Phaeacidiphilus oryzae TH49: one gene and its partner. The protein of the gene in region 2 binds, or shares a complex with, the protein of the main gene of each other region. Links are inferred from orthologs where the notes say so. Each region holds a gene or a part of one and is shown on either strand. Other genes may lie near its edges.

Region 1 (11,107 bases), 530 kb from region 2 along the record:
TTCGCGATCGACGGCAAGAGCGCCACTCCGTGGATCACCTCCCACTACGACGGCTATCCCGACTTCGGCAACCTCCCCTCCCGCAAGGAGGGCGGCGGAATCTGGGTGGACCTCGGCTCGGTCCAGCGGGTCACGGGGGTGGAGGTGGACTTCCCGGTCGCCGGCCAGTCCGTCGACCTCCGTGCCCTGCCCAAGGACGCCGGTGACCCCTCCGGAGCCGATCTCAGCTCCTGGACCAAGGTGCTCAGCAAGTCCGGCCAGGCCGGGACCACCCTGGACGTGACCCTCCCGCACCCCGTCCAGACCCGCTACGTCCTGGTGCATCTGAGTGCGCTGCCGCCGATGCCCGGCGGCGGCAGCACCTATCGGGGCGGGATCTCCGAGATCAAGGTCTTCGGTCGGCCGGGCGCCTGATCGCCGACTTGATCTCGAACCGGCCCGTGGGGCTGACGGGCGGCGCCGGGAGATGGCAGTCTGGAGCCGCCGGAGAGACCGGCAGCACAGCCGCCAGGGACAGCAGGGGGGAGGCCGGATGGCAGTGACGAGCGGACCGGCGTCCGGACCGGCGTCCGAGGAGCCCGCGCCGTCCGACGCCGAACTGCTGGCCCTGCACATCGCCGGGGAGCACGAGGCCTTCGGCGAGCTGGTCCGCCGGCATCGCGACCGGCTGTGGGCGGTGGCGCTGCGCACCATCGGCGATCGCGAGGAGGCCGCCGACGCCCTCCAGGACGCCATGGTCGCCGCCTTCCGCGCGGCGCACACCTTCCAGGGCCGTTCCGCCGTCACCACCTGGCTCCACCGGATCGTGGTCAACGCCTGCCTGGACCGCGCCCGCCGCTCGGCGGTGCGCCAGACCCGTCCCCTGGAGGACGAGCAGAGCCTGGACGCCGCGGTCGAGCCGGCCGAGGGTGCCGACGTCTCCGCCGAACGCAGCGAGGTGCGCCACGAGGTGGCCGCCGCCCTCGCCCTCCTCCCGGTGGACCAGCGGGCCGCCCTCGTCCTGGTCGACCTCCAGGGGTACTCGGTGAGTGAGGCGGCGGCGGTGCTCTCGGTGCCCAACGGCACGGTGAAGAGCCGCTGCGCCCGCGGGCGCGCCCGGCTCCTTCCTCTGCTCGCCCATCTCCGGGCGAACGCGGTCCCCCCGGACGCTGTTTCACGTGAAACGGGCGCGGTTTCACGTGAAACAGAGCTGCCGCCCCGGCCGCCCCTCCACGCGGTCCCGCAGACGGCTGTTTCACGTGAAACAGCCCCGCATGGCACCGAACGGACCACGGGTAGGAACCACGGAGGCGGTCCGTCCGTCCCACCACCGCAGGACCACCGTCGAGACGCGCGGAGCACAGGAGGTGACACGTCGGCATGACGGCGATGCCCACGGGCGACAGCCCCTTCGACGCCGACGGCCACCCCTCCGTGGAGGCCATCTCCGAGTACACCGAGGAACTGCTGCGGCCGGACCATGCCGAGCGCGTCGGCGCGCATCTGGCGGACTGTGCTCCCTGTACGGAGACCCACACCGCCCTCGGTGAGATCCGCGACCTCCTCGGCCGGAGCTCGGCCCCCCGGCTGCCCGCCGACGTCTCCGGCCGGATCGACGCGGCACTCGCCGCCGAGTCCCTCCTCGCCGCCGAGCTGCCGGACATCACCCCCGAGGAGCTGGCCGCCCTGGAAGGAGCGGACGAGGACTCGGCGGTCACCGGACTGATCGCCGCCGAGGAGGCCCGGGCGGCCGAGGAATCGGACCTCCCGATCGACCCCGCATGGGTCCGGGCCCTCATCGGCTCCGGCCTGCCGGCGCCCGAGCAGCCCCAGCCCGGGCAGGAGCGGCAGCCGACGGCGCCGCAGGACGACCCGCAGTCCGGGACGGCCGACCACCCCGACGAGCCGAGTCGGCCGGTCGAGCCGGGCGAGGACGACCGGCGGGAGCCCACCGGTCCGCGCCGCGAGGCCGGCTCCGCCGCCGGTCCGCCGCCACGCCCCGCCGGTTCGCCGAGCGGCCCCCGGGACGGGCGTCCGCCGCGCGGCCCCCGCCGCTTCCGCCGGGGCAGGGTCGGCCTCCTCGCCGGAGCGGGACTCGCGGTGGCGGCGGCCGTGATCGGAGTGGTCGTCAGCAGCCTTCCGCGGCCCGCCCCTTCCGGAGGTGCCTCCTCTGCCGCGGTACGGGCGTCCGGCCCAGGCGGCTCCGGCAGCTCCGCCGGCTCCGGCAGCCAAGCGCCCGCCGTCACCGCGGCCGGCATCCCGCAGGTGGTGACGCAGATGCTGAGCGACTCCGCCGCCCCCTCCACCCCATCCAACGGCGCCATGCAGCCGCACACCGCGGCGGGCGGCGGCTCCACCGGCTCCACCGGGGGCACCGCCGGCACGCGCTCTGCTCCGGCGACCGCCGCCACCCCCGCGACCACCCCGCCCGGCTGTGTCCTCGCGGCCACCGGACGGACCGGGACCCCGCTGGCCGTCGAGCCCTTCTCCTACCGCGGCGACTCCGCCGCGGGCGGCCCGGTGCCGGTGTATGTGGTGGTCTACTCGTCCGACTCGGCCGCCGCCGTCGACGCCTATGTGGTCCCCGCCTCCTGCTCCGGCGGCGTTCTCCTCCACCGGGAAGTCACCCGTCCCTGACCGGCTTTCCCCGTGCCGCTGCACGTCCGCCCGTGGGAATGCGGGAGACTGGGTATCCGTTGTGCCGGGTGAACGCAGTCGCCGGACGTCGACGGAGAGTCGACGGGCACAGCGACCGCGGTCGGCGACAACCTAAGACCGCAGAAGAAGAGCGAAGCAGCAGCCTCCCCCGCGGGCCGTGTCCACGGCCCGTCGCCGTCACAGGAGATCGAGTGAGCGACGTCCGCAACGTGATCATCATCGGGTCCGGCCCGGCCGGTTACACGGCTGCGCTGTACACCGCCCGCGCCTCTCTGAAGCCCCTTGTCTTCGAGGGCGCCGTGGAGGCCGGCGGCGCGCTGATGAACACCACCGAGGTCGAGAACTTCCCCGGCTTCCGTGACGGCATCATGGGTCCCGACCTGATGGACGGGATGCGCGCCCAGGCCGAGCGCTTCGGCGCCGAGCTGATCCCGGACGACATCGCCGCGGTCGACCTGACCGGTGACATCAAGACCGTCACCGACTCGGCCGGCACCGTCCACCGCGCCAAGGCCGTGATCGTGGCCACCGGCTCGCAGCACCGCAAGCTCGGCCTGCCGAACGAGGACCAGCTCTCCGGGCACGGCGTCTCCTGGTGCGCCACCTGTGACGGCTTCTTCTTCCGCAACCAGCACATCGCGGTGGTCGGCGGCGGCGACACGGCGATGGAGGAGGCCACCTTCCTCTCCCGCTTCGCCGAGACCGTCACGATCATCCACCGCCGGGACACCCTGCGGGCCAGCAAGGCGATGCAGGACCGCGCCTTCGCCGACCCGAAGATCAATTTCGCCTGGAACAGCGAGGTCGCCTCGGTGAACGGCGAGGGCAAGCTCTCCGGCGTCACCCTCCGGGACACCGTCACCGGCGAGACCCGCGAGCTCCCGGTCACCGGCCTCTTCATCGCCATCGGCCACGACCCGCGCACCTCGCTCTTCAAGGGCCAGCTGGACCTGGACGACGAGGGCTACCTCAAGGTGTCGGCCCCCTCGACCCGTACCAACCTCCCCGGCGTCTTCGCCGCCGGCGACGTGGTGGACCACACCTACCGCCAGGCGATCACCGCCGCCGGCACCGGCTGCTCCGCCGCGCTGGACGCCGAGCGCTACCTCTCGGCGCTGGCGGACAGCGAGCCCGCCGAGCCGGAGAAGGTCGCCACCGTCTGACCCGTCGCCCCACGAAGCAGACCGACCGCCCCGACCGACCGTTTCACGTGAAACACCGCGCCACCCGCGCGGCATCATTCCCCTAGGAGAAGCCGTGGCCAGCGAGCCCATCACCGTCACCGACTCCACCTTCGACGACGAGGTGCTGAAGAGCGACAAGCCTGTGCTGGTCGACTTCTGGGCCACCTGGTGCGGCCCGTGCCGTCAGATCGCCCCGGTCCTCAAGGAGATCGCGGCGGAGCACGGTGACAAGCTCACCATCGCGAAGATCGACATCGACAACAACCCGAGCGTTCCGGCGAAGTACGGCGTTCTCTCCATCCCGACGATGAACGTCTACCAGAACGGCGAGGTCGTGAAGACCATCGTCGGCGCCAAGCCGAAGGCCGCCCTGCTGAAGGACCTGGCCGAGTTCATCTGAGCCGTCCTCGCTGCCGGCGAAGGCCCGCGCCCCTTATGGGGCTGCGGGCCTTCGCCGTTCTCGCGGTTTCATCGTTTCGCCGTTTCACGTGAAACAGCCTCAGCCCCCGAGCGGCCGCAGCGAAGGCTCCTTCTGCACCGCGCCCAGCAGCCGCTCCAGCGCCACCTCCACCTCGGCCCGCCAGGAGACGGTGGACCGCAGCTCGAGTCGGAGCCGGGGGTAGCGCGGGTGGGAGCGCACCGTCTTGAAGCCCACCGCCAGCAGATGCTCGGCCGGCAGCACACAGGACGGGGTCTCCCAGGCCGCGTCGCCGAAGGCCTCCACCGCCCGGACCCCGCGCCGAACCAGGTCCTTGGCCACCGCCTGGACCAGCATCCGCCCCAGTCCCTGCCCCTGGTAGTCCGGCAGGATGCGGGAGGTCATCAGCAGCACCGCGTCCGGCGACACCGGACTGGTCGGAAAGGCCAGGCTGCGCGGCACATAGGCCGGAGGGGCGTAGAGGACGAAGCCGGCCGGCACGTCGTCGACATAAGCGATCCGCCCGCAGGCGCCCCAGTCCAGCAGCACCGAGGAGATCCAGGACTCCTTCTCCGTCTCGGGCTTCCTCGATCGCACCGCCGCCTCAGCGCTGACCGGGTCCAACTCCCAGAAGAGACACCCGCGGCAGGTGCTCGGCAGATCCACGAGATTGTCCAGGGTCAACGCGGCCAGCCTGCGTCCCACCAACTGCCTCCCTCACCAGCGCCCGCATCCGCTCCCGGTCACGCCGCAGGCTGCCGAAGTAGCCTCCGACACCGCCAAGGCCGACCCCCATGGCCACCAGCGCCGCCCTGCCCAGAGCACCCATCGTCCCGGCCCCTCCCCGTCATCTCCGCCGGAGTGGTTTCGGGGGCATCGTAGCCACGCTGACACCGATTCAACGTACAAGCGGCGGGCCTGGTTTCACGTGAAACCGTGAAACCAGGCCCGCCGCCGCACACCGGATGATCCGGGAGATCACTCCGCGTGGGGCGCATCCCCGTCCGGGGCGTCCGGGGACTCCCCGTCCGACCCCTCCTCGTCCTGCGCCGCGAGCTTCCGCTCCTCGCCGGGCGCCAGCGAGGTGATGATCCGGTTGAGGTCCTCCACCGAGGCGAACTCGACCACGATCTTTCCGCGCTTCTGACCGAGCTCCACCTTCACCCGGGTGTCGAAGCGGTCGGAGAGCCGGGAGGCCAGATCGGCCAGCGCAGGGGAGAGCCGTCGGCCGGCCCGCGGCCGACGCGCCTTCCGCTCCGCCCCGGAACCGTCCATCCCCTGCACGGCGACGATCTCCTCGACCGCCCGCACCGACAGCCCCTCGGCGACGATCCGGTGCGCCAGCCGGTCCTGCTCCTCGGCCTCCTCCAGCGAGAGGAGCGCCCGCGCATGGCCGGCGGAGAGCACCCCGGCCGCCACCCGCCGCTGCACCGCGGGGGAGAGCTTCATCAGCCGCAGGGTGTTGGAGACCTGGGAGCGCGAGCGCCCGATCCGGTCCGCCAGCTCCTCGTGGGTGCAGGAGAAGTCCTTCAGCAGCTGGTCGTAGGCGGCGGCCTCCTCCAGCGGGTTCAGCTGCGCCCGGTGGAGGTTCTCCAGCAGGGCGTCGAGGAGGAGCTTCTCGTCGTCGGTCGCCCGGACGATCGCCGGGATCCGCTCGAGCCCGGCCTCCTTGGACGCCCGCCAACGGCGCTCGCCCATGATCAGTTCATAGCGCTCGGGCCCGGCCTGCCGGACCACCACCGGCTGGAGGAGCCCGACCTCCTTGATGGACTGGACGAGCTCCGCCAGCGCCTCCTCGTCGAAGACGTCTCGCGGCTGGCGGGGGTTCGGGGAGATCTCCTCCAGCGGGATCTCCGCGAAGTAGGCGCCCTCCACCGGCCGCATCCCCGAGGCGTCCACGGCGATCTCCGGGGCGGCCACCCCGCCACCGTTCGCTCCCGCGGCGCCGCCGTTCACCCCCGCACCGGCAGCGGCAGCGCCGCCGGGCGCGGTCGGCGCCGGGACGCCCGCCGAGACGGCCGCGGGCGCGCCATGGGCGCTTCGGCCCGCGACCCCGTTCGGGCTCTCGCTCTCCACCAATCCGGCGACCTTGGCCGCAGCCACCCCGCGCTCGGGCGCCAGCACCGGGGCCGACCCGGGCGCACCGCCGGACGATCCGTCGCTGCCGGCAGCCGCCGGGATCAACGCCCCGAGCCCGCGGCCCAGTCCCCGTCGACGCTCACTCACCGGTTGCCCTCCATCGTGCTCTGCTCGTGCAGTGGCTGCGCCTGCGCCACGACCGACTGCTGATACTCACCCTGCACCGCCGGCTCGGCGGTTTCGGCATCGTACGGGACGGCTCCCGTTCCGTCCGCCCCGCGCAGCGCCATCTCCCGGGCGGCCTCCAGATAGGAGAGCGCCCCGGTGGAGCCGGGATCGTAGGTCAGTACCGTCTGCCCGTAGCTCGGGGCCTCGGAGATCCGCACCGACCTCGGGATGCTGGTCCGCAGCACCTCGCTCTGGAAGTGGCTGCGCACCTCCTCGGCGACCTGGGCGGCCAGCCGGGTCCGGGCGTCGTACATGGTCAGCAGGATGGTCGAGACATGCAGCTGGGGGTTGAGGTGCGCCCGCACCAGCTCCACGTTCCGCAGCAACTGGCCGAGCCCCTCCAGCGCGTAGTACTCGCACTGGATGGGGATCAGCACCTCCCGGCCGGCCACCAGGGCGTTCACCGTCAGCAGCCCGAGCGACGGCGGGCAGTCCACCAGCACATAGTCCAGCGGCTGCTCATAGGCGGCCAGCGCCTTCTGCAGCCGGCTCTCCCGGGCCACCAGCGAGACCAGTTCGATCTCCGCACCGGCCAGGTCGATGGTGGCCGGCACGCAGAAGAGGCCCTCCACGTCGACCACCGGCTGAACCACCTCGGCCAGCGGCTTGCCCTCCACCAGCACGTCGTAGATGGACGGCACCTCGGCATGGTGATCGATGCCGAGCGCGGTGGAGGCGTTCCCCTGCGGGTCGAGATCGACCACGAGCACCCGCTGACCATGCATGGCCAGCGAGGCGGCCAGATTGACCGTGGTCGTGGTCTTCCCCACCCCGCCCTTCTGGTTGGCGACGACCATCACCCGGGTCTCGGCGGGGCGCGGCAGCGCCTCGCTCACCTTGCCCATGGTCTCCACCGCACGCTGGGCGGCTCGGGCGATCGGTGTGTCATCGGCGAGCGGAGTCGTCTCCGCGTCATGAGGGACCGGTGCCTGGATGGGATCCTGCATGGGAGCCAGTGTTTCACGTGAAACCGACCCGGTTTCACGGGGCGCCCGGTGCAAGGGAGTTGCGGTGGGCGGAGCGGTGGTACGGGGACCGGGGACGGGCTCCGCCAGTGCGCCGTGCCCGGGATACTTCTCGGACGTCACGGGCGTGTTCCCCTCTCTTTGACGCGGCTTGCCGTTGGCATCATCGCGCAGAGACGGGGGTCGATGTGGAGCTTGTGGCTCATTCGACCGCGTGTGGAGCAGATCTTCACCCGCTGGACGGGTGGTCCGCGCCGCAGCGCGGCTCCGGGACAGGATTCCAGGAAGCAGAGAGCGCCGTTTCACGTGAAACAGGCTGCCGAGAATGTCGTCCTATCTGACGGTGCGACACTCCGCCCCGGCCCAAGCTCGCCCGTTCGGCCCTCGAACAGGACGATCCGGGAGCGACCAGAAGCGGCCGGGACGGCGCCGGAGCGGCCCGGGTCGGCACTGGAGCGGCCCGGGTGGGCGCCGGGGTCGGCCCGGCCCGACGGTGTTTCACGGTTTCACGTGAAACACCGCCCGCCCGCCCGGTCAGCGCCGACGTCGCGAGCCCCGGCCCCGGTTCGCCGCCGCCCGCCCGGCCCGCACCGCCTTGGCCCGCCGGGCCGCCGCCTTCACCCCGCCGGGGCTCTCGCCGACCTTCACCCGCACCACATGGGTGGGCGTCTCCACCAGGCCGTCGCCGGCCCGCACCACCGACCACTCCTCGGCGCCGAGCTTCTGCAGCGCGGCCCGGGCCGAAGCCAGCTCCTGCTCGGCGGCGTCCCCCTTGAGCGCCAGCATCTCGCCGTACGGCCGCAGCAGCGGGATGCCCCAGCCGGCCAGTCGGTCCAGCGGGGCCACCGCGCGCGCGGTGACCACGTCCACGGCCAGCTTGCCGATCATCTCCTCGGCCCGGCCACGCAGCACGGTGACGTTCTCCAGGCGCAGCTCGCGAACCACCTCCTCCAGGAAGTTGGTCCGCCGCAGCAGCGGCTCAAGAAGGGTGATCTCCAGGTCCGGACAGGCGAGCGCGACCGGGATGCCGGGCAGCCCCGCCCCCGAGCCCACATCGCAGAGGGACACCCCGGAGGGCACCACGTCCGCCAGCACCGCGCAGTTCAGCAGATGGCGGTCCCACAGCCGGGGAACCTCGCGCGGCCCGATCAGCCCGCGACGCACGCCGGCGTCCGCCAGCAGTTCGGCGTAGCGCACCGCCCGGCCCAGGTTCTCCCCGAAGACCTTGTGCGCCGAGGCGGGCGGGGCCGGGGCCTCCTGCGGCTCCGGCGCCCCCTGCGACTTCGGCGGCCCCTGCGACTTCGGCGGCCGCCGCTCCCGCGGGGTTCCCGGGCCCTGCTCCAGCGGATCCATGGCAGGCACAGCGGGCACTCCTCTCAGCTTCTCTTCAGCTCAGCACAACCGGCGACGGCCCCGCCTGCCAGGCAGGCGGGGCCGTCCGCAACTCGCTCGTCATCGCGTCCCAGTCCGGGCGACACCCAGTCTGGGGCATCGCTCTCACACCGGCAGTACGACGACCCGCCGCTGCGGTTCCTCACCCTCGGACTCGCTGCGGAGCCCGGCCGCCGCCACGGCGTCGTGCACCACCTTGCGCTCGAACGGGGTCATCGGGCGCAGCTTCACCGGCTGCCCGGACTCCTTGGCCTCCTCGACGGCCTTGGCGCCCAGGTCGGTGAGCTCGGACCGCTTGCGCGCCCGGAAGCCGGCGATGTCCAGCATCAGCCGGCTGCGCTCACCGGTCTCCCGGTGCACCGCGAGCCGGGTCAGCTCCTGGAGCGCCTCCAGGACCTCCCCGTCCTCACCGACCAGCCGCTGGAGCGACCGCTGGGCGCCGCCCTCACCGACGATGGACACCGAGGCGCGATCGCGCTCCACGTCCATGTCGATGTCCCCGTCGAGGTCAGCGATGTCCAGCAGCCCCTCCAGGTAGTCCGCTGCGATGTCGCCCTCCTGCTCCAGCAGGGCGACCAGGTCCTGGTCGCCGCCCGCGGCGGGCTTGGTGCTGTCAGTGCCTTCCGTCACGGATCGGCTCCTTCAATCCTCGGTGGTCTCGGTGGTCCTGGGCTCTCGGCGGTGGGGCCGGAGTTACTTCTTCGGCCGGTTCCCGCCGGAGCCGCGCTGCCGGCGCTGCCCCGACCGGTTGCTCCGGTTGCCGGCGTTCCCCGAGCCCGAGCGCTGCTGGCCGGAGCGCTGCGGCTGGCCGGCCTTCTTGGCGGCCGGCTTCTGCCCGGACTGCTGGCCCTTCTGCCCCGCCTGCTGCTTGCCGGTCTGCCCGGACTTCGCGGACTGACCGGACTGACCGGACTGACCGGACTGACCGGTCTTCGCCGCCGGCCCGGACTGCGCCTTGGTGTCGGCCGGCTTGGCGTCCTCGACCGCGTCGTCCTGCTCCTCGGCATCGGCCACCGCGGTACCGGTCACCGTGGCTCCGGCGCCCTGCGCCTGGCGCTGGGCCTTGGTGGTGCGCTTCGGCTGCTGCCGACGCGGAGCCGCCGTGGTCTCGGCCGCGGCGGCGGCCTCGGTCTCCGCCTCGGAGCCCTTCACCAGGGAGGCCAGGCCGCCCTTCTTGATCACGGTGCCGTCCGCGGCGAGCTTGCCCTGGGCCTTGAGCCGGGCCTGCCGCTCCTTCCAGGCGATGCTTCCCGGGGTCGGGTTCCGCCGGATGACGACCAGCTGCTGACCCATCGACCAGACGTTGGTGGTCAGCCAGTAGACCAGCACACCGATCGGGAAGTTGATGCCGAAGATCGCGAACATCACGGGGAAGACGTACATCAGCATCTTCTGCTGCTGCATGAACGGGGTCTTCACCGAGGTGTCGACGTTCTTCGTCATCAGCTGGCGCTGCGTGATGAACTGCGAGGCCGCCATCAGCACGATCATGATCGCCGCGACGATCCGGACCGTCGTCGGGTCGGCACCGAGGGCTGTGATCTTGGACGCGCTGTCGAGGAACTTGACCGACAGCGGGGCACCGAAGATGTGCGCCTTCTGCGCGCTCTGCAGCAGCGTCGAGTTGATCACGCCGACCGTGTGGCCGATCGCGATGTTGTGGAGCACGCCGTAGAGCGCCGAGAAGAACGGCATCTGGATGATGATCGGCAGGCACGAGGAGAACGGGTTGGTGCCCGCCTCCTTGTACAGCTTCATCATCTCTTCGGACTGGCGCTGCTTGTCGTTCTTGTAGCGCTCCTGGATGGCCTTCATCTTCGGCTGGATAGCCTGCATGGCCCGGGTCGCCTTGATCTGCTTCACGAAGAGCGGGATCAGGCAGATCCGGATGAGGACCGTCAGGAAGACGATGGAGAGGCCCCACGACCAGCCGGTGTCAGCACCGAAGAGGGGACTCAGCGCCGCGTGGAACTGAACGATGACCCACGAGACGGCGTAGTAGAGGGGCGACAGGAGCGTTTGAAGAAACCCCGGCACAGTCAGGTCTCCTTGGGCTTTAGGGGCGAGGATGCCGGACGGCCGGCGCTACTGAGGGTGGGGTTCCCTCGGTGGGACAGGTGGTTCCGCAGGCGCTGGTGCCAGACGGGCTTCTGGCGCGGGGGGACGTGGTCCACGCCACCCGGACTCCACGGATTGCAGCGCAG
Region 2 (11,014 bases):
ATCTTCCCACTACACCGGGGGGACCGGTGGCAGCGGCCGGCCCCCCGCCCGCCCCCGCGTCGTACCCTGGCGCCCGTGGACGATCACTCGCGCGCGGCGGCGGACGCCGCCGAACTCCTCGAAGGGGTGCTCGCCCGCTCCCTGGACACCCTCCGGGCGGCGCCGGCGGCGGCGGACGCCTGGGCGGCGAAGGCCGGCCCGCTGGAGTGGACCTGCTGGGAGACCGGCGAGCACCTGGCCGACGACCTCTTCGCATACGCCGCCCAACTCGCCGAGCCGGCGGGCGAGTTCGGCACCGAGGTGCCGTTCCGCTGGAGCGCCGAGCGGGCGGGCGGGCCCGCCAACACCGTCCACGCCGACCCATCCGCCGGGCGGGACGGGATGCTGCGGGTGCTGGCCTCCTGCGGGGCGCTGCTCGCCTCCATGGTGCGGACGGCGCCGGCGGAGCGGCGGGCCCACCACGTCTTCGGGGCGACGACGCCGGCGGGCTTCGCGCTGATGGGCGCGGTCGAGACGCTCGTCCACACCGACGACCTGGCGGCGGGCCTCCACCTCGCCTGGACCCCGCCGGAGGAAGCCTGCGCGACCGTCCTCGCCGCCCTCTTCCCCGACGTCCCGCGCACGGCCGCCCCCTGGCCCACCCTCCTCTGGGCGACCGGCCGCGCCCCCTCCCCGGCCGCCCCCGCCGCACCGGCTGGCGCTGGCACAACCCGGCGTGACCCGCGGCGCCGTCCCGCGCGGAGCGGCTAGGCTCCGATCTGCGTGCGGACGGCGAGCAGCTCGGGGAAGAAGCTCAGGTCCAGGGCCGCCTTCAGGAAGGCCACCCCGCTGGACCCGCCTGTCCCCCGCTTGTACCCGATGATCCGGCTCACCGTCTTGAGATGCCGGAACCGCCACAGCTGGAAGTTCTCCTCGATGTCCACCAGCTCCTCGCAGGTCTCGTAGGCCTCCCAGTTCTTCTCGGGGTGCTCGTAGATCTCCCGCAGCATCGGCAGCAGCGACTCGGTGAAGACATGCGCCCGGCTCACGTCCCGCTCCAGCACCTCCGCCGGCACGGCGTGGCCGATCCGCGCCAGATGCCCGAGGAAGACGTCGTACAGGCTCGGCTCGCGCAGCACCCGCTCCAACTCGGCCTGCCGCTCCGGGTCGTAGCCGAAGACCTCGATCATCTGCGCGTTCTTGTTGCCGAGCAGGAACTCGACGATCCGGTACTGCGCGGACTGGAACCCGGACGAGGCGCCCAGCGAGTCCCGGAACTCCGCGTACTCGCTCGGTGTGAGCGTCGCCAGCACCGACCACTGGTCGAGCAGCTGCCGCTGGATGTGCTTGACCCGGGCGAGCGACTTCAGCGCCGGCGGCAGGTCGTCCGCGGCCATCCGGGCCATCGCGTGCCGCAGCTCGTGGATCAGCAGCTTGAACCACAGCTCGGAGGTCTGGTGCTGGATGATGAAGAGCAGCTCGTCGTGGTGCGGCGGCTCGCTCAGCGGGTGCTGGGCGTCGAGCAGCCGGTCGAGGTGGAGGTAGCCGGAGTAGGTGAGCTCCTCGCGCAGGTCGCGCTGGATGCCCTCCTCCAGGTTCCGGACGTTCTCGTCGGTCATGGCGGGTCGCTTTCGGTGGGGTCCTGCGGTTCGCAGGATATGCGGCGGTGACGGCGGCCGCGGCCGGGGCGGCAGCGAGTACGGCGGGCATGCGATGAGTTCGTGGAGGGCTGTGGACGGGTCATTGTCCCGCCACCGCGGGCTCGTGTAGGGAGGGTCCGTGAGCCATTACTCCCCAGGGCCCTCGGGCGCCCCGCAGGTACCGCCGGACCCCTACCGGCCCAACGGCCCCGCGCCCGGCTCCGGCTCCGGAGCCCAGCGCCCGTACGGCGCCCCGCCGCCGCGCGCCGGCTACGAGTACGAGCAGCCGCAGCCCCGGCAGCAGGCCTACGGGGGTTACCCCGACCAGCCCGCGCCGGAGCCGCGCTACCCGGAGGCCCGCTACCCGGAGGCCCGTTACCCGGAGCCGCCGCGCTACTCCGAACCGCCCCGCTACTCGGAGCCCCCGCGCTACTCGGAGCCCCCGCGCCGCCCCCGGCGCGACGGTGTCGCCCAGGACCGCTGGGCGCTGGTCATCCAGACGCTCGGCTACATCGCCTCCGGGCTGATCGCGCTCTTCCTCGCCCTCCACTTCCTCGGCGCCAACGAGGGCAACGGCTTCGTCGACTTCGTCCGCGGCCTCGCCAACGGGCTGGCCACCTGGTCGCAGGACATCTTCACGATGAACCCCGAGGGCCTGCGGCTCTTCCTCAACGACGCCCTCGCCGCGGTCATCTACCTCGCGGTCGGCCACGGCATCGCCGCCTGGATCCGCCGGCTCTGAGCTCTGGCCCCGGCACCGCTCAGACACGGGGTCCCGACAGCCACTCGGCCCGGGTGAGCGCGTGCACCGCCACCGGCGGCCCGCCGGCCGGCACCGCGGTCTCGAACCGGAGCCGCAGCCCCAGCTTCTCCATCACCCGCGCCGAACGGGCGTTCTCCACATGCCGGATGCTCAGCAGCCGGTCCAGACCGGCCTCCTCGAAGCCGACCCGGAGGAGCACCCGGGCCGCCTCGGTGGCGTAGCCGTGCCCCCACGCGTCCCGGCGGAACCGCCAGCCGATCTCCACGGCGGGCAGCACCTCGGGGAGGAAGAGCGGCGGTGCGAGCTGGACCCAGCCGACGACCTCCCCGCTCTCCCGCAGCAGCACGGACGCCAGTCCGTAGCCGCGCTCCTGCCAGGACCGCCGGGCCCGGGCGATCCGCGCGGCCATCAGCTCCGGGTCGGCGGGCGGCACCGAGCCGTCGCCGATGTACCGCATCACCTCCGGGTCGGCGTCCATCGCCGCGAAGGCCCCGGCGTCGGCGGCCTCCGGAGGCCGCAGCTCCAGCCGCCCGGTCCGCTCCAAGAACACCGTCCGGCTCCCTTCGGCCGTGCTGGTGGCGCTGGCGCTGGCGCTAGTGCTGGTGGGCGTGCTGATGCGGATGCTCTTCCCCTTCCCCACCGTCCGGGGACCCGCCCATCATCCGGAGCATCCCCCGGCCTCCGGTGCGCAGGAAGCGCGTCACCAGCACCGCGGCCAGCACCAGGAAGGCGATGTTGAGCCAGCTGGTGTAGTTCCAGGTGACCCCCTCCGCCGGAATCCGCGCTTGGGCCTGGTCGGGGATCAACCCCGCGCCGCCGAAGACCAGTTCGACCGCGTACCCGGCCACCACCATCGCCAGGTAGAACGTCCAGAGGAGGAAGAGCGCCGTCCGGAGGCCGTAGTACTTCCGGTAGATGTTGAGGATCGGCAGGATCAGCAGGTCGGCGAAGAGGAAGGACACCACCCCGCCGAAGCTGATCCCGCCCTTCCACAGCACCACCGCCAGCGGCACGTTCCCGATCGAGCAGACGAACGAGACGATCGCGACCACCGGCCCGATCAGCGGGCCCCACAGCTTCGAGGCCAGCGGATGCCCGGCGAAGAAGAACCCGCGCCAGAAGGAGTCCGGCACCCAGGCCGCGATCGCGCCCGCGATCAGCAGGCCCAGCACCAGGTCCCGGAGGATGGCCGCCCCCTCCATCACGAAGACGTGGGAGACCGAGGTGAACCCGTCGCGGGAGAACAGCCGCCGGGCGAACGAGCCCTCGCCGGCCACCGACATGTCCATCGCCGCGTGCCCCTCCATGGAGCCGGCGACCCCGCGCTCGGCCTGCTCGCGGGCCGCCCGCAGCAACCGCTCCCTGAGCAGCAGCCGGAAGAGGACCGCCAGCACCACGATCATGATCGGCCCGCCGACGAACTCGGCCAGCGTGAACTGCCAGCCCATCAGCAGGGCCAGGATCACGCCGAGTTCGACCACCAGGTTGGTGGAGGCGATCTCGAAGGCCATCGCGGCGGTGAAGTCCGCGCCCTTGCGGAAGAGCGAGCGGGCGAGGGCCACCGCCGCGTACGAGCAGGAGGACGAGGCCACCCCGAGTCCGGCGGCGACGCCCAGCGTCCGCGCCCGGGCGTCGCCCAGCAGCCGTACGATCGTCGACTTCCGCACCACCGCCTGCACGACCGCGGACAGCACGAACCCGAGCACCAGCGCCCAGGCGATCTCCCAGGCCATCGCCCCGGTGATCCGGAGCGCATGCAGCACACCATGAACAACTGCCATCACGGCAGTGGGGCTACCCCGCTCCGGCCCTCACCATCCGGATCCGTCCGCCGCTGTGCGCCATGCGCCCGGCATCCTCACCTGTACGCATGACCCGCCGCTCAGCCGCCGCAGGCGCACTCGGCCTGCGCGCCGGCGGCGCCGGTCTCGCGGGCCGCGCCGGCGGTGGCCGGCGACTCGGCGGCGCTCTTGCCGAAGGTGTCGGCGTCGCCCTTGACGACGTAGACCTCCCACGGCTCCTTGCCCGGGCCGTGCGCCCAGACCTTGTCCTGGAGGGCGTAGCAGCAGGAGGTGTCCTTCTCCTCGAAGGTGGCCAGCCCGGCCTCCTTCAGCCGGACGGTGGCGGTGGTGACCTCGGCCGTCGAGCCGACCTCGACGCCGAGGTGGTCGATCCGGGTCTCCTCGCCCTCGGCGCCCTCGATCAGCACCAGCTTGAGCGGGGGCTCGGCGATGGCGAAGTTGGCGTAGCCGGCGCGCCGCTTGGCCGGCTCGACGCCGAAGAACGCGGAGTAGAAGGCGATCGACGACTCAAGGTCGGCGACGCGGAGGGCGAGCTGCACACGGGACATGGCGATCTCCTCACAGCTTGAATCGACGTTTGTCGATACAGCCATGGTTGCCCCCTGGATCGATGGATGTCAACATAGAAGTGTGTCTAATCAAGAGTTGGTCGTCCTGGACGAGGACTGCTGCCCGGGGCTGCGCGCGGCGCCCCTGGACGAGGCGCACGCCGCCGACCTGGCCAAGGTGTTCAAGGCCCTGGGCGATCCGGTCCGCCTGCGGCTGTTCTCGCTGATCGCCTCGCGGCACGGCGAGGAGGTCTGCGTCTGCGATCTGACCCCCGCCTTCGAGGTCTCCCAGCCGACGATCTCCCACCACCTGAAGCTCCTCCGGGAGGCCGGGCTGATCGACGGCGAGCGGCGCGGGACGTGGGTGTACTACCGGCTGCTCCCGGAGACCACCGACCGGCTGGCCGCGATCCTCACCCGCCCCGCCGAGAACGCGCCCTCCCCCGCCGGGAGCACGTCGTGACGGCGGCGGACCGCCCGACGGGCGGCGACCCGGCAGTGGGCGGCGGCCAGGCGACGGCCGGCGGTTCGGTGGCCGCCCGGCTGTCCTTCCTCGACCGCTTCCTCGCGGTGTGGATCCTCGTCGCGATGGCCCTCGGCCTCGGACTTGGACGCCTGATCCCCGGCCTCGGCGGCGCACTGGCGCGGGTCACGGTGACCGGGGTCTCGCTGCCGATCGCCCTCGGCCTGCTGGTGATGATGTACCCGGTGCTGGCGAAGGTCCGCTACGACCGGCTGGACGCGGTCACCCGCGACCGCCGGCTGCTCATCCCCTCCCTGGTGCTCAACTGGCTCGTCGGCCCGGCACTGATGTTCGCCCTGGCCTGGCTCCTGCTGCCGGACCTGCCGCAGTACCGGACCGGGTTGATCATCGTCGGCCTGGCGCGCTGCATCGCCATGGTGGTCATCTGGAACGACCTGGCCTGCGGCCACCGCGAGGCCGCCGCCGTCCTGGTCGCCCTCAACTCGGTCTTCCAGGTGATCGCCTTCTCCGCCCTGGGCTGGTTCTACCTCTCCGTGCTGCCCGGCTGGCTCGGTCTGCAGCAGACCGCGCTGCACGTCTCGGTGTGGGCCATCGCCCGCTCGGTACTGATCTTCCTCGGCATCCCGCTGGCCGCCGGCTTCCTCACCCGCCGCCTCGGCGAGAGGGCCAAGGGCCGCGCCTGGTACGAGACCCGGCTGGTGCCCCGGATCGGCCCGTTCGCCCTGTACGGCCTGCTGTTCACCGTCGTCGTCCTGTTCGCCCTCCAGGGCCGGGCCATCACCTCCCACCCCCTGGACGTGGCCCGGATCGCCCTGCCGCTGCTGGCCTACTTCGCGCTGATGTGGACCGGCTCCCTCGCCCTGGGCAAGGCGGTCCGCCTGGACTATCCGCGCGCCGCCACGCTGGCCTTCACGGCGGCAGGCAACAACTTCGAACTCGCCATCGCGGTCGCCATCGCCACCTTCGGCGCCGCCTCGGGCCAGGCCCTGGCCGGGGTCGTCGGCCCGCTCATCGAGGTGCCCGCGCTGATCGGCCTGGTCTACGTGTCGCTCGCCGCACGCCGGTTCTTCCCGCCCGAGCCCTCCGCCGCGCAGGCGGAGACCGCCGGGGCCGCGCCCGCCCCACCGCTTAAGGAGTCCCGTGCCTGAATCCGTGCCCGAATCCGAGCCTGAATCCGTGCCCGAATTCGACCGAGCCTCCGTCCTCTTCGTCTGCGTCCACAACGCCGGCCGCTCGCAGATGGCCGCCGGCTTCCTCGGCCACCTGGCCGGCGATCGGGTCGAGGTCCGCTCGGCCGGCTCCGTCCCCGCCGAGCGGCTCAACCCCTCCGCCGTGGAGGCGATGCGCGAGCGCGGCATCGACATCACCGCCCAGCGGCCGAAGCTCCTCACCCCCGACGCGGTCCGCGCCTCCGACTACGTCATCACCATGGGCTGCGGCGACACCTGCCCGGTCTTCCCCGGCCGGACCTACCTGGACTGGGAGCTGGCCGACCCGGCCGGCCAGGACGTGGCCGCCGTCCGCCCCATCCGGGACGAGATCGAGCGGCGGGTCCGGTCCCTGATCGCCGAGCTGGACTCCGCGCGCGGCGAGCGGCGCTGAGAAAACCCACCGCACGCGCGCCTCTTGCGAAAGACTGGGAGCCCAGACCGGCAACCGGATCAACTCGCGGGGGGACGACGGTCCATGACGATGCCTCAGCCCGATCCCGGAGCACCCCAGGGGCAGCCGGGCACCCCGCCCGCGCCACCGCCCTTCGGGCCACCGCAGGCGGGGCAGGCGCAGCCGCCGGGGCAGGCGGCGCAGCCGCAGCCGCCGGGCGCTCCGGTGTACGGGTACCCGCACCCCGCGCCGCCGGCCGCCCCCGGCTACGGCTATCCGCCCGCGCCGCCCGTCAACGTCCAGCCGCTGGTCGTCCTCGGCGACATCACGGTGACGCCCACCGGGATCCTCACCCCGGCCGGCCCCATCCCCCTCCAGGGCGCCGTCTGGACCGCCAACGACCTCTCCCGTACCGAGGAGCGGATCGCCCCGGTCGGGATCGTCCTGGCGGTGGTCTTCTTCCTCTTCTGCTTCGTCGGCCTCCTCTTCCTCCTGATGAAGGAGCGCCAGACGACCGGCCACGTCCAGATCACCGTCTCCGGCGGCGGCCGCTACCACACCACCTCCATCCCGGTGAGCACCCCGCAGCAGGTGATGGACCTGATGAACCGGGTCAACTACGCCCGCAGCCTGGCCCTGTGAGCGGAGGCCGCCGCCGGGCGCGCTCTCAGCCGCTGTGCGAGACGCTGAGCCCGTAGAACGCGACCCGGGCGCCGTTGGTCGTACTGGACGAGGACGACTGGTTGTAGGAGCCCGCCTTGAAGTACTGCCGGTAGGCGTCGAAGGAGCTGGGGATGGCGTAGTGGGTGGTGGTGCCGTTGACCGTCAGGTCGATCTCGCCGCCTGAGACCCCGAGGGTGTAGGACCAGGTCTTGCCGACCGGGACGTTGCCGACCGGGTGGTCGGTCTGGCCGCCCGAGGGCGAGTCCTCCGTGCCGAGGACGATCGATCCGTCGTTGTGGAAGTACAGCTCCGCCAGCGGCTTGGTGGAGGTGCCGCCGCTGCCGAGGTGGATCTGACCGACGCAGACGTGGTCGGTCACCGAGACCACCCGCAGTGTGGCCTTCAACTCGCTGGTACCGCTGAGCGACCAGTCGGCCGGCGTCCCGTCGCTGTTCATCTCCCGAAGCTCGGACCGGGCGTAGTGGGAGTTGGGCGTGGTGACCCCGCTCTCCGGGTCCCAGAACGTCATCGCACCGTCGCGGGTGTCGGTGTAGAAGTAGGAGTCCTGGAACCCGTTCGCCCCCTCCAGCTGCGACGGCGAGATCGTGGTCGGCGACCCGGGGGATCCGATGGGCAGCTGAAGCTCCCACACCGAGAGATCGAAGTTCCCGCCCGGGGCGACGGAGGTGCTGAGCGCGGGGGTGACCCGCACCGGTGCGGCACCGGTGCCGGCACCGACGGCGGCCGCCGCCGGCAGAGCCCCGCCCGCACAGACCGCCATCGCGGCCGCAGCACTGATCAGAACGCCCGACAGAGTTCGGATACGCATGGAATCGTCCCGTCGCTCGACCGATTCGGCGCCACCTATGTTCATCCACATGAACACAGGTTGCACTCTTGAATTCCTGCGACGCTAAGCACTTGATGACGACCTGTCAATTCCCCGCGCAGACCCCATCGGTGGCGACCGGCGCCGCGGCGGTGGCGCATCGTCATCATCACGTTTCGGCTTCGGCGTCCGCCGAACAGGCGCGGAGCACTACTGTTCGGCGCGTGACGCGTGAGGAAATTCGAAAGTTCCTGGTGAGGTTCGGTCGCAGTCTCACCATCGTGGCCCTCGTCGGCCTGGAGGGCTGGGCTCCTCACCACCGGTAGACCGAGGGAGCGACGATCCAGGTCGCCATCACGGCCGCACTGTTCTTCGCGATCGCCCTGTACGGAACCTTCTGGGATCGCAACCCCCCGTTCCGGCAGCGGGCGGAGGCCAACCACGCGGCGCGACGAGCCCGGAGGGACGCCCGCCGGCCGGCCCGGCAGGCCGAGAAGGCCGAGCACCCCGAGGGGAGTTAGCGCTCGGCGCTCCACGGACGGATGCAGGTCGACGGCGGGACGGCAGGCACCCCGCACCCCCCACCGTCTCGGCCGGGCGGCGTCCGAGAACCGCAGGCGCGCCGCCTATCGGGTCAGCTGGCGCAACTCGCCGGCGTACAGCTCGGCCGGATCGAGTCCCATGCCGGCGAAGTGGCCTGCCAACTCCAGTGAGAGCACGCCGTGCAGGCGGGTCCAGAAGAGCAGCGCACGGCGCAGGGCGGCCGGGGGCGCCGGGTGGGCGGCCGCCCAGCCGCGGTGCTCGGCGAAGTGGGCCTCCAGGCGGGAGTCGCCCGGGGCTTCGGTGGCGGCTTCACCGGACTGGGCGGCGTCGAGGAGGGCGTCCATGATCTCCGCGGCGATCACGGTGATGTCCTCCGGCGCGTGGTAGCCGGGGACGGGCGTGCCGTAGATGAGGAAGTAGCGCTGGGGGTCGTCCAGCGCCCAGGCGCGCAGGGCGCGACCCAGTCCGCCCAGGTCCGCGCCGGAGTCGGCGGCGGCGCGGATGGTGTCGGCGAGGCTGCGGTAGGCGTCCCGGATCAGCTCGGTGATCAGCTCGTCCCGGCAGGAGAAGTACCGGTAGAGCGCGGGGCCGCTCATGCCCAGCTGTTTGGCGATGGCATTCAGGGACACCCCCGGCGCCCCGGCGGCGGCGATCTGCGCCCAGGCCTGCTCCTTGATCTCGGCACGCAGCTGGGCGCGATAGCGCTCCCGCGGCGTCTCCTTGCCCGCGACAGCCATGCGCTCACCCCTTCCTTGCGTTCGTGCTTCCTTGCTTCTCGGCTTCTGGCCATGTCCGCCTCCGCCGGACGCTCTTGGTTAGACCCTATAACGAACGCACTTGCCTGTCACCTCGCTGCGAGTTATAACTTCTAACGAACATGTCAGGCGCTAACGCCGTCTGCCAGTGGAGTCGATGGAGGTCGCCATGAACGCCGCAGAGATGATCGAGGTAGTGCTGCCGGGCGAGGTCGAGCCGGAGGAACTGCAGGTGCGGCGGGGTGCCGTCCCCACTGCCGGGCCGGGGCAGGTCGTCGTCCGCATGGAGGCGACCGGTGTCTCCTTCGCGGAGCAGCAGATGCGCCGCGGCCGCTACTACGACCAGCCGCCCTTCCCCTTCGTCCCCGGCTACGACATGGTCGGCACCGTGGTGGCGGCCGGGGACGGAGCCGGCGCCGGTCTGGTCGGGACCCGGGTGGCCGCGCTGCTGAAGGTGGGCGGCTGGGCCAGCCACATCGTCCTGGACGCCGACGACGCGGTGCCGGTCCCGGACGGGATCGGCCCGGCCGAGGCGGAGACCGTGGTGATCAACGGCATCACGGCCTGGCAGATGCTCCATCGCAAGGCCCGCGTCCGCGCCGGGCAGACCGTCCTGGTGCACGGCGCCAACGGGGGAGTCGGCACGGTCCTGGTCCAACTCGCCCAAGCCGCCGGGGCCCACGTGATCGGCACCGCCTCCACGCGCCATCACGCGGAGCTGCGGGAGCGGGGGGTGAGCCCGATCGTCTACCGCACCGAGGACATCCCCGCCCGCGTTCGCGAGCTCGCCCCGCGCGGGGTGGACGCCGTCTTCGACCACGTCGGCGGCCGAGGCATCGTCGACTCCTGGCGGCTGCTCGCGCCCGGCGGCACCCTCGTCTCCTACGGCAGTGCGTCCACCCTCGACCAGGAGGGCTCCAAGCAGTGGCCCGTCCTCAAGCTCCTCGGCCGCGTATGGCTGTGGAACGCCCTGCCCAACCGCCGCCGGGCCTACTTCTTCAACGTCTGGGCCGGCCGAGCCCTGCGCCGCGGCCGCTTCCAGTCCAGGCTGCGAGCCGACCTCACCGAGGTCTTCCGAGCGCTCCAACGCGGCGAGATCACCGCCCGGATAGCCGCCTCACTCCCCCTCACCCAGGCCGCCGAGGCAATGCGCCTGGCCGAATCCGGCACCACCACCGGAAAGGTCGTCCTCCACGCCTGAACCGCCACCCCCCACACAGGCCGACACCCCTCCGCCCCCAGAAACGATCAAGGCCCAGGCCTTCGGGACTCCCCCGTTGACCCGGGCCTTCGTCGTACGCGCCGGTCGCCCGGCGGTTGGTGCCCCCGGCAGGATTCAAACCTACGACACCCGCTTCAGAAGTGGGGCCGAGTCCTTGCCGGGTGGTGCCCGGCACTGCCGTGCG

Evidence for each region.
Region 1: the proteins of BS73_RS21980 (region 2) and trxA are in contact, whole or in part, in an NMR structure (PDB 2IPA), measured with the Bacillus subtilis proteins. The link is inferred for Phaeacidiphilus oryzae TH49 from one-to-one orthologs.

Annotation. Positions count from the first base shown.
Region 1 is NZ_JQMQ01000005.1:3,570,003-3,581,109, reverse strand. Bases 2,623-5,557 are described here. They hold trxA (thioredoxin), read left to right. Parts: upstream 2,623-3,894; coding sequence 3,895-4,221; downstream 4,222-5,557. Other genes in these bases: BS73_RS19625 (ParB/RepB/Spo0J family partition protein), read right to left, coding at 5,218-5,557; BS73_RS19630 (GNAT family N-acetyltransferase), read right to left, coding at 4,321-4,944; trxB (thioredoxin-disulfide reductase), read left to right, coding at 2,829-3,800. Also shown: BS73_RS19655 (discoidin domain-containing protein), read left to right, coding at 1-414; RNA polymerase sigma factor SigM, read left to right, coding at 533-1,363; BS73_RS19645 (hypothetical protein), read left to right, coding at 1,360-2,616; more of BS73_RS19625, read right to left, coding at 5,558-6,465; BS73_RS19620 (ParA family protein), read right to left, coding at 6,462-7,493; 16S rRNA (guanine(527)-N(7))-methyltransferase RsmG, read right to left, coding at 8,046-8,873; BS73_RS19610 (Jag family protein), read right to left, coding at 9,009-9,533; membrane protein insertase YidC, read right to left, coding at 9,597-10,940; membrane protein insertion efficiency factor YidD, read right to left, coding at 10,943-11,107. UniProt on the Bacillus subtilis protein: Participates in various redox reactions through the reversible oxidation of its active center dithiol to a disulfide and catalyzes dithiol-disulfide exchange reactions.
Region 2 is NZ_JQMQ01000005.1:4,103,477-4,114,490, reverse strand. The notes cover bases 5,264-8,105. They hold BS73_RS21980 (arsenate reductase ArsC), read left to right. Parts: upstream 5,264-6,392; coding sequence 6,393-6,818; downstream 6,819-8,105. Other genes in these bases: BS73_RS21970 (polysaccharide lyase family 7 protein), read right to left, coding at 7,486-8,105; BS73_RS21975 (hypothetical protein), read left to right, coding at 6,903-7,460; arsB (ACR3 family arsenite efflux transporter), read left to right, coding at 5,264-6,364. Outside these bases: BS73_RS22020 (hypothetical protein), read left to right, coding at 76-750; BS73_RS22015 (tryptophan 2,3-dioxygenase), read right to left, coding at 747-1,598; BS73_RS39815 (hypothetical protein), read left to right, coding at 1,759-2,361; BS73_RS22005 (GNAT family N-acetyltransferase), read right to left, coding at 2,381-2,932; BS73_RS22000 (permease), read right to left, coding at 2,976-4,163; BS73_RS21995 (ArsI/CadI family heavy metal resistance metalloenzyme), read right to left, coding at 4,265-4,732; BS73_RS21990 (ArsR/SmtB family transcription factor), read left to right, coding at 4,815-5,195; more of arsB, read left to right, coding at 5,231-5,263; more of BS73_RS21970, read right to left, coding at 8,106-8,310; BS73_RS21965 (TetR/AcrR family transcriptional regulator), read right to left, coding at 8,937-9,590; BS73_RS21960 (medium chain dehydrogenase/reductase family protein), read left to right, coding at 9,778-10,809. UniProt on the Bacillus subtilis protein: Catalyzes the reduction of arsenate [As(V)] to arsenite [As(III)]. In vitro, can dephosphorylate para-nitrophenyl phosphate (pNPP).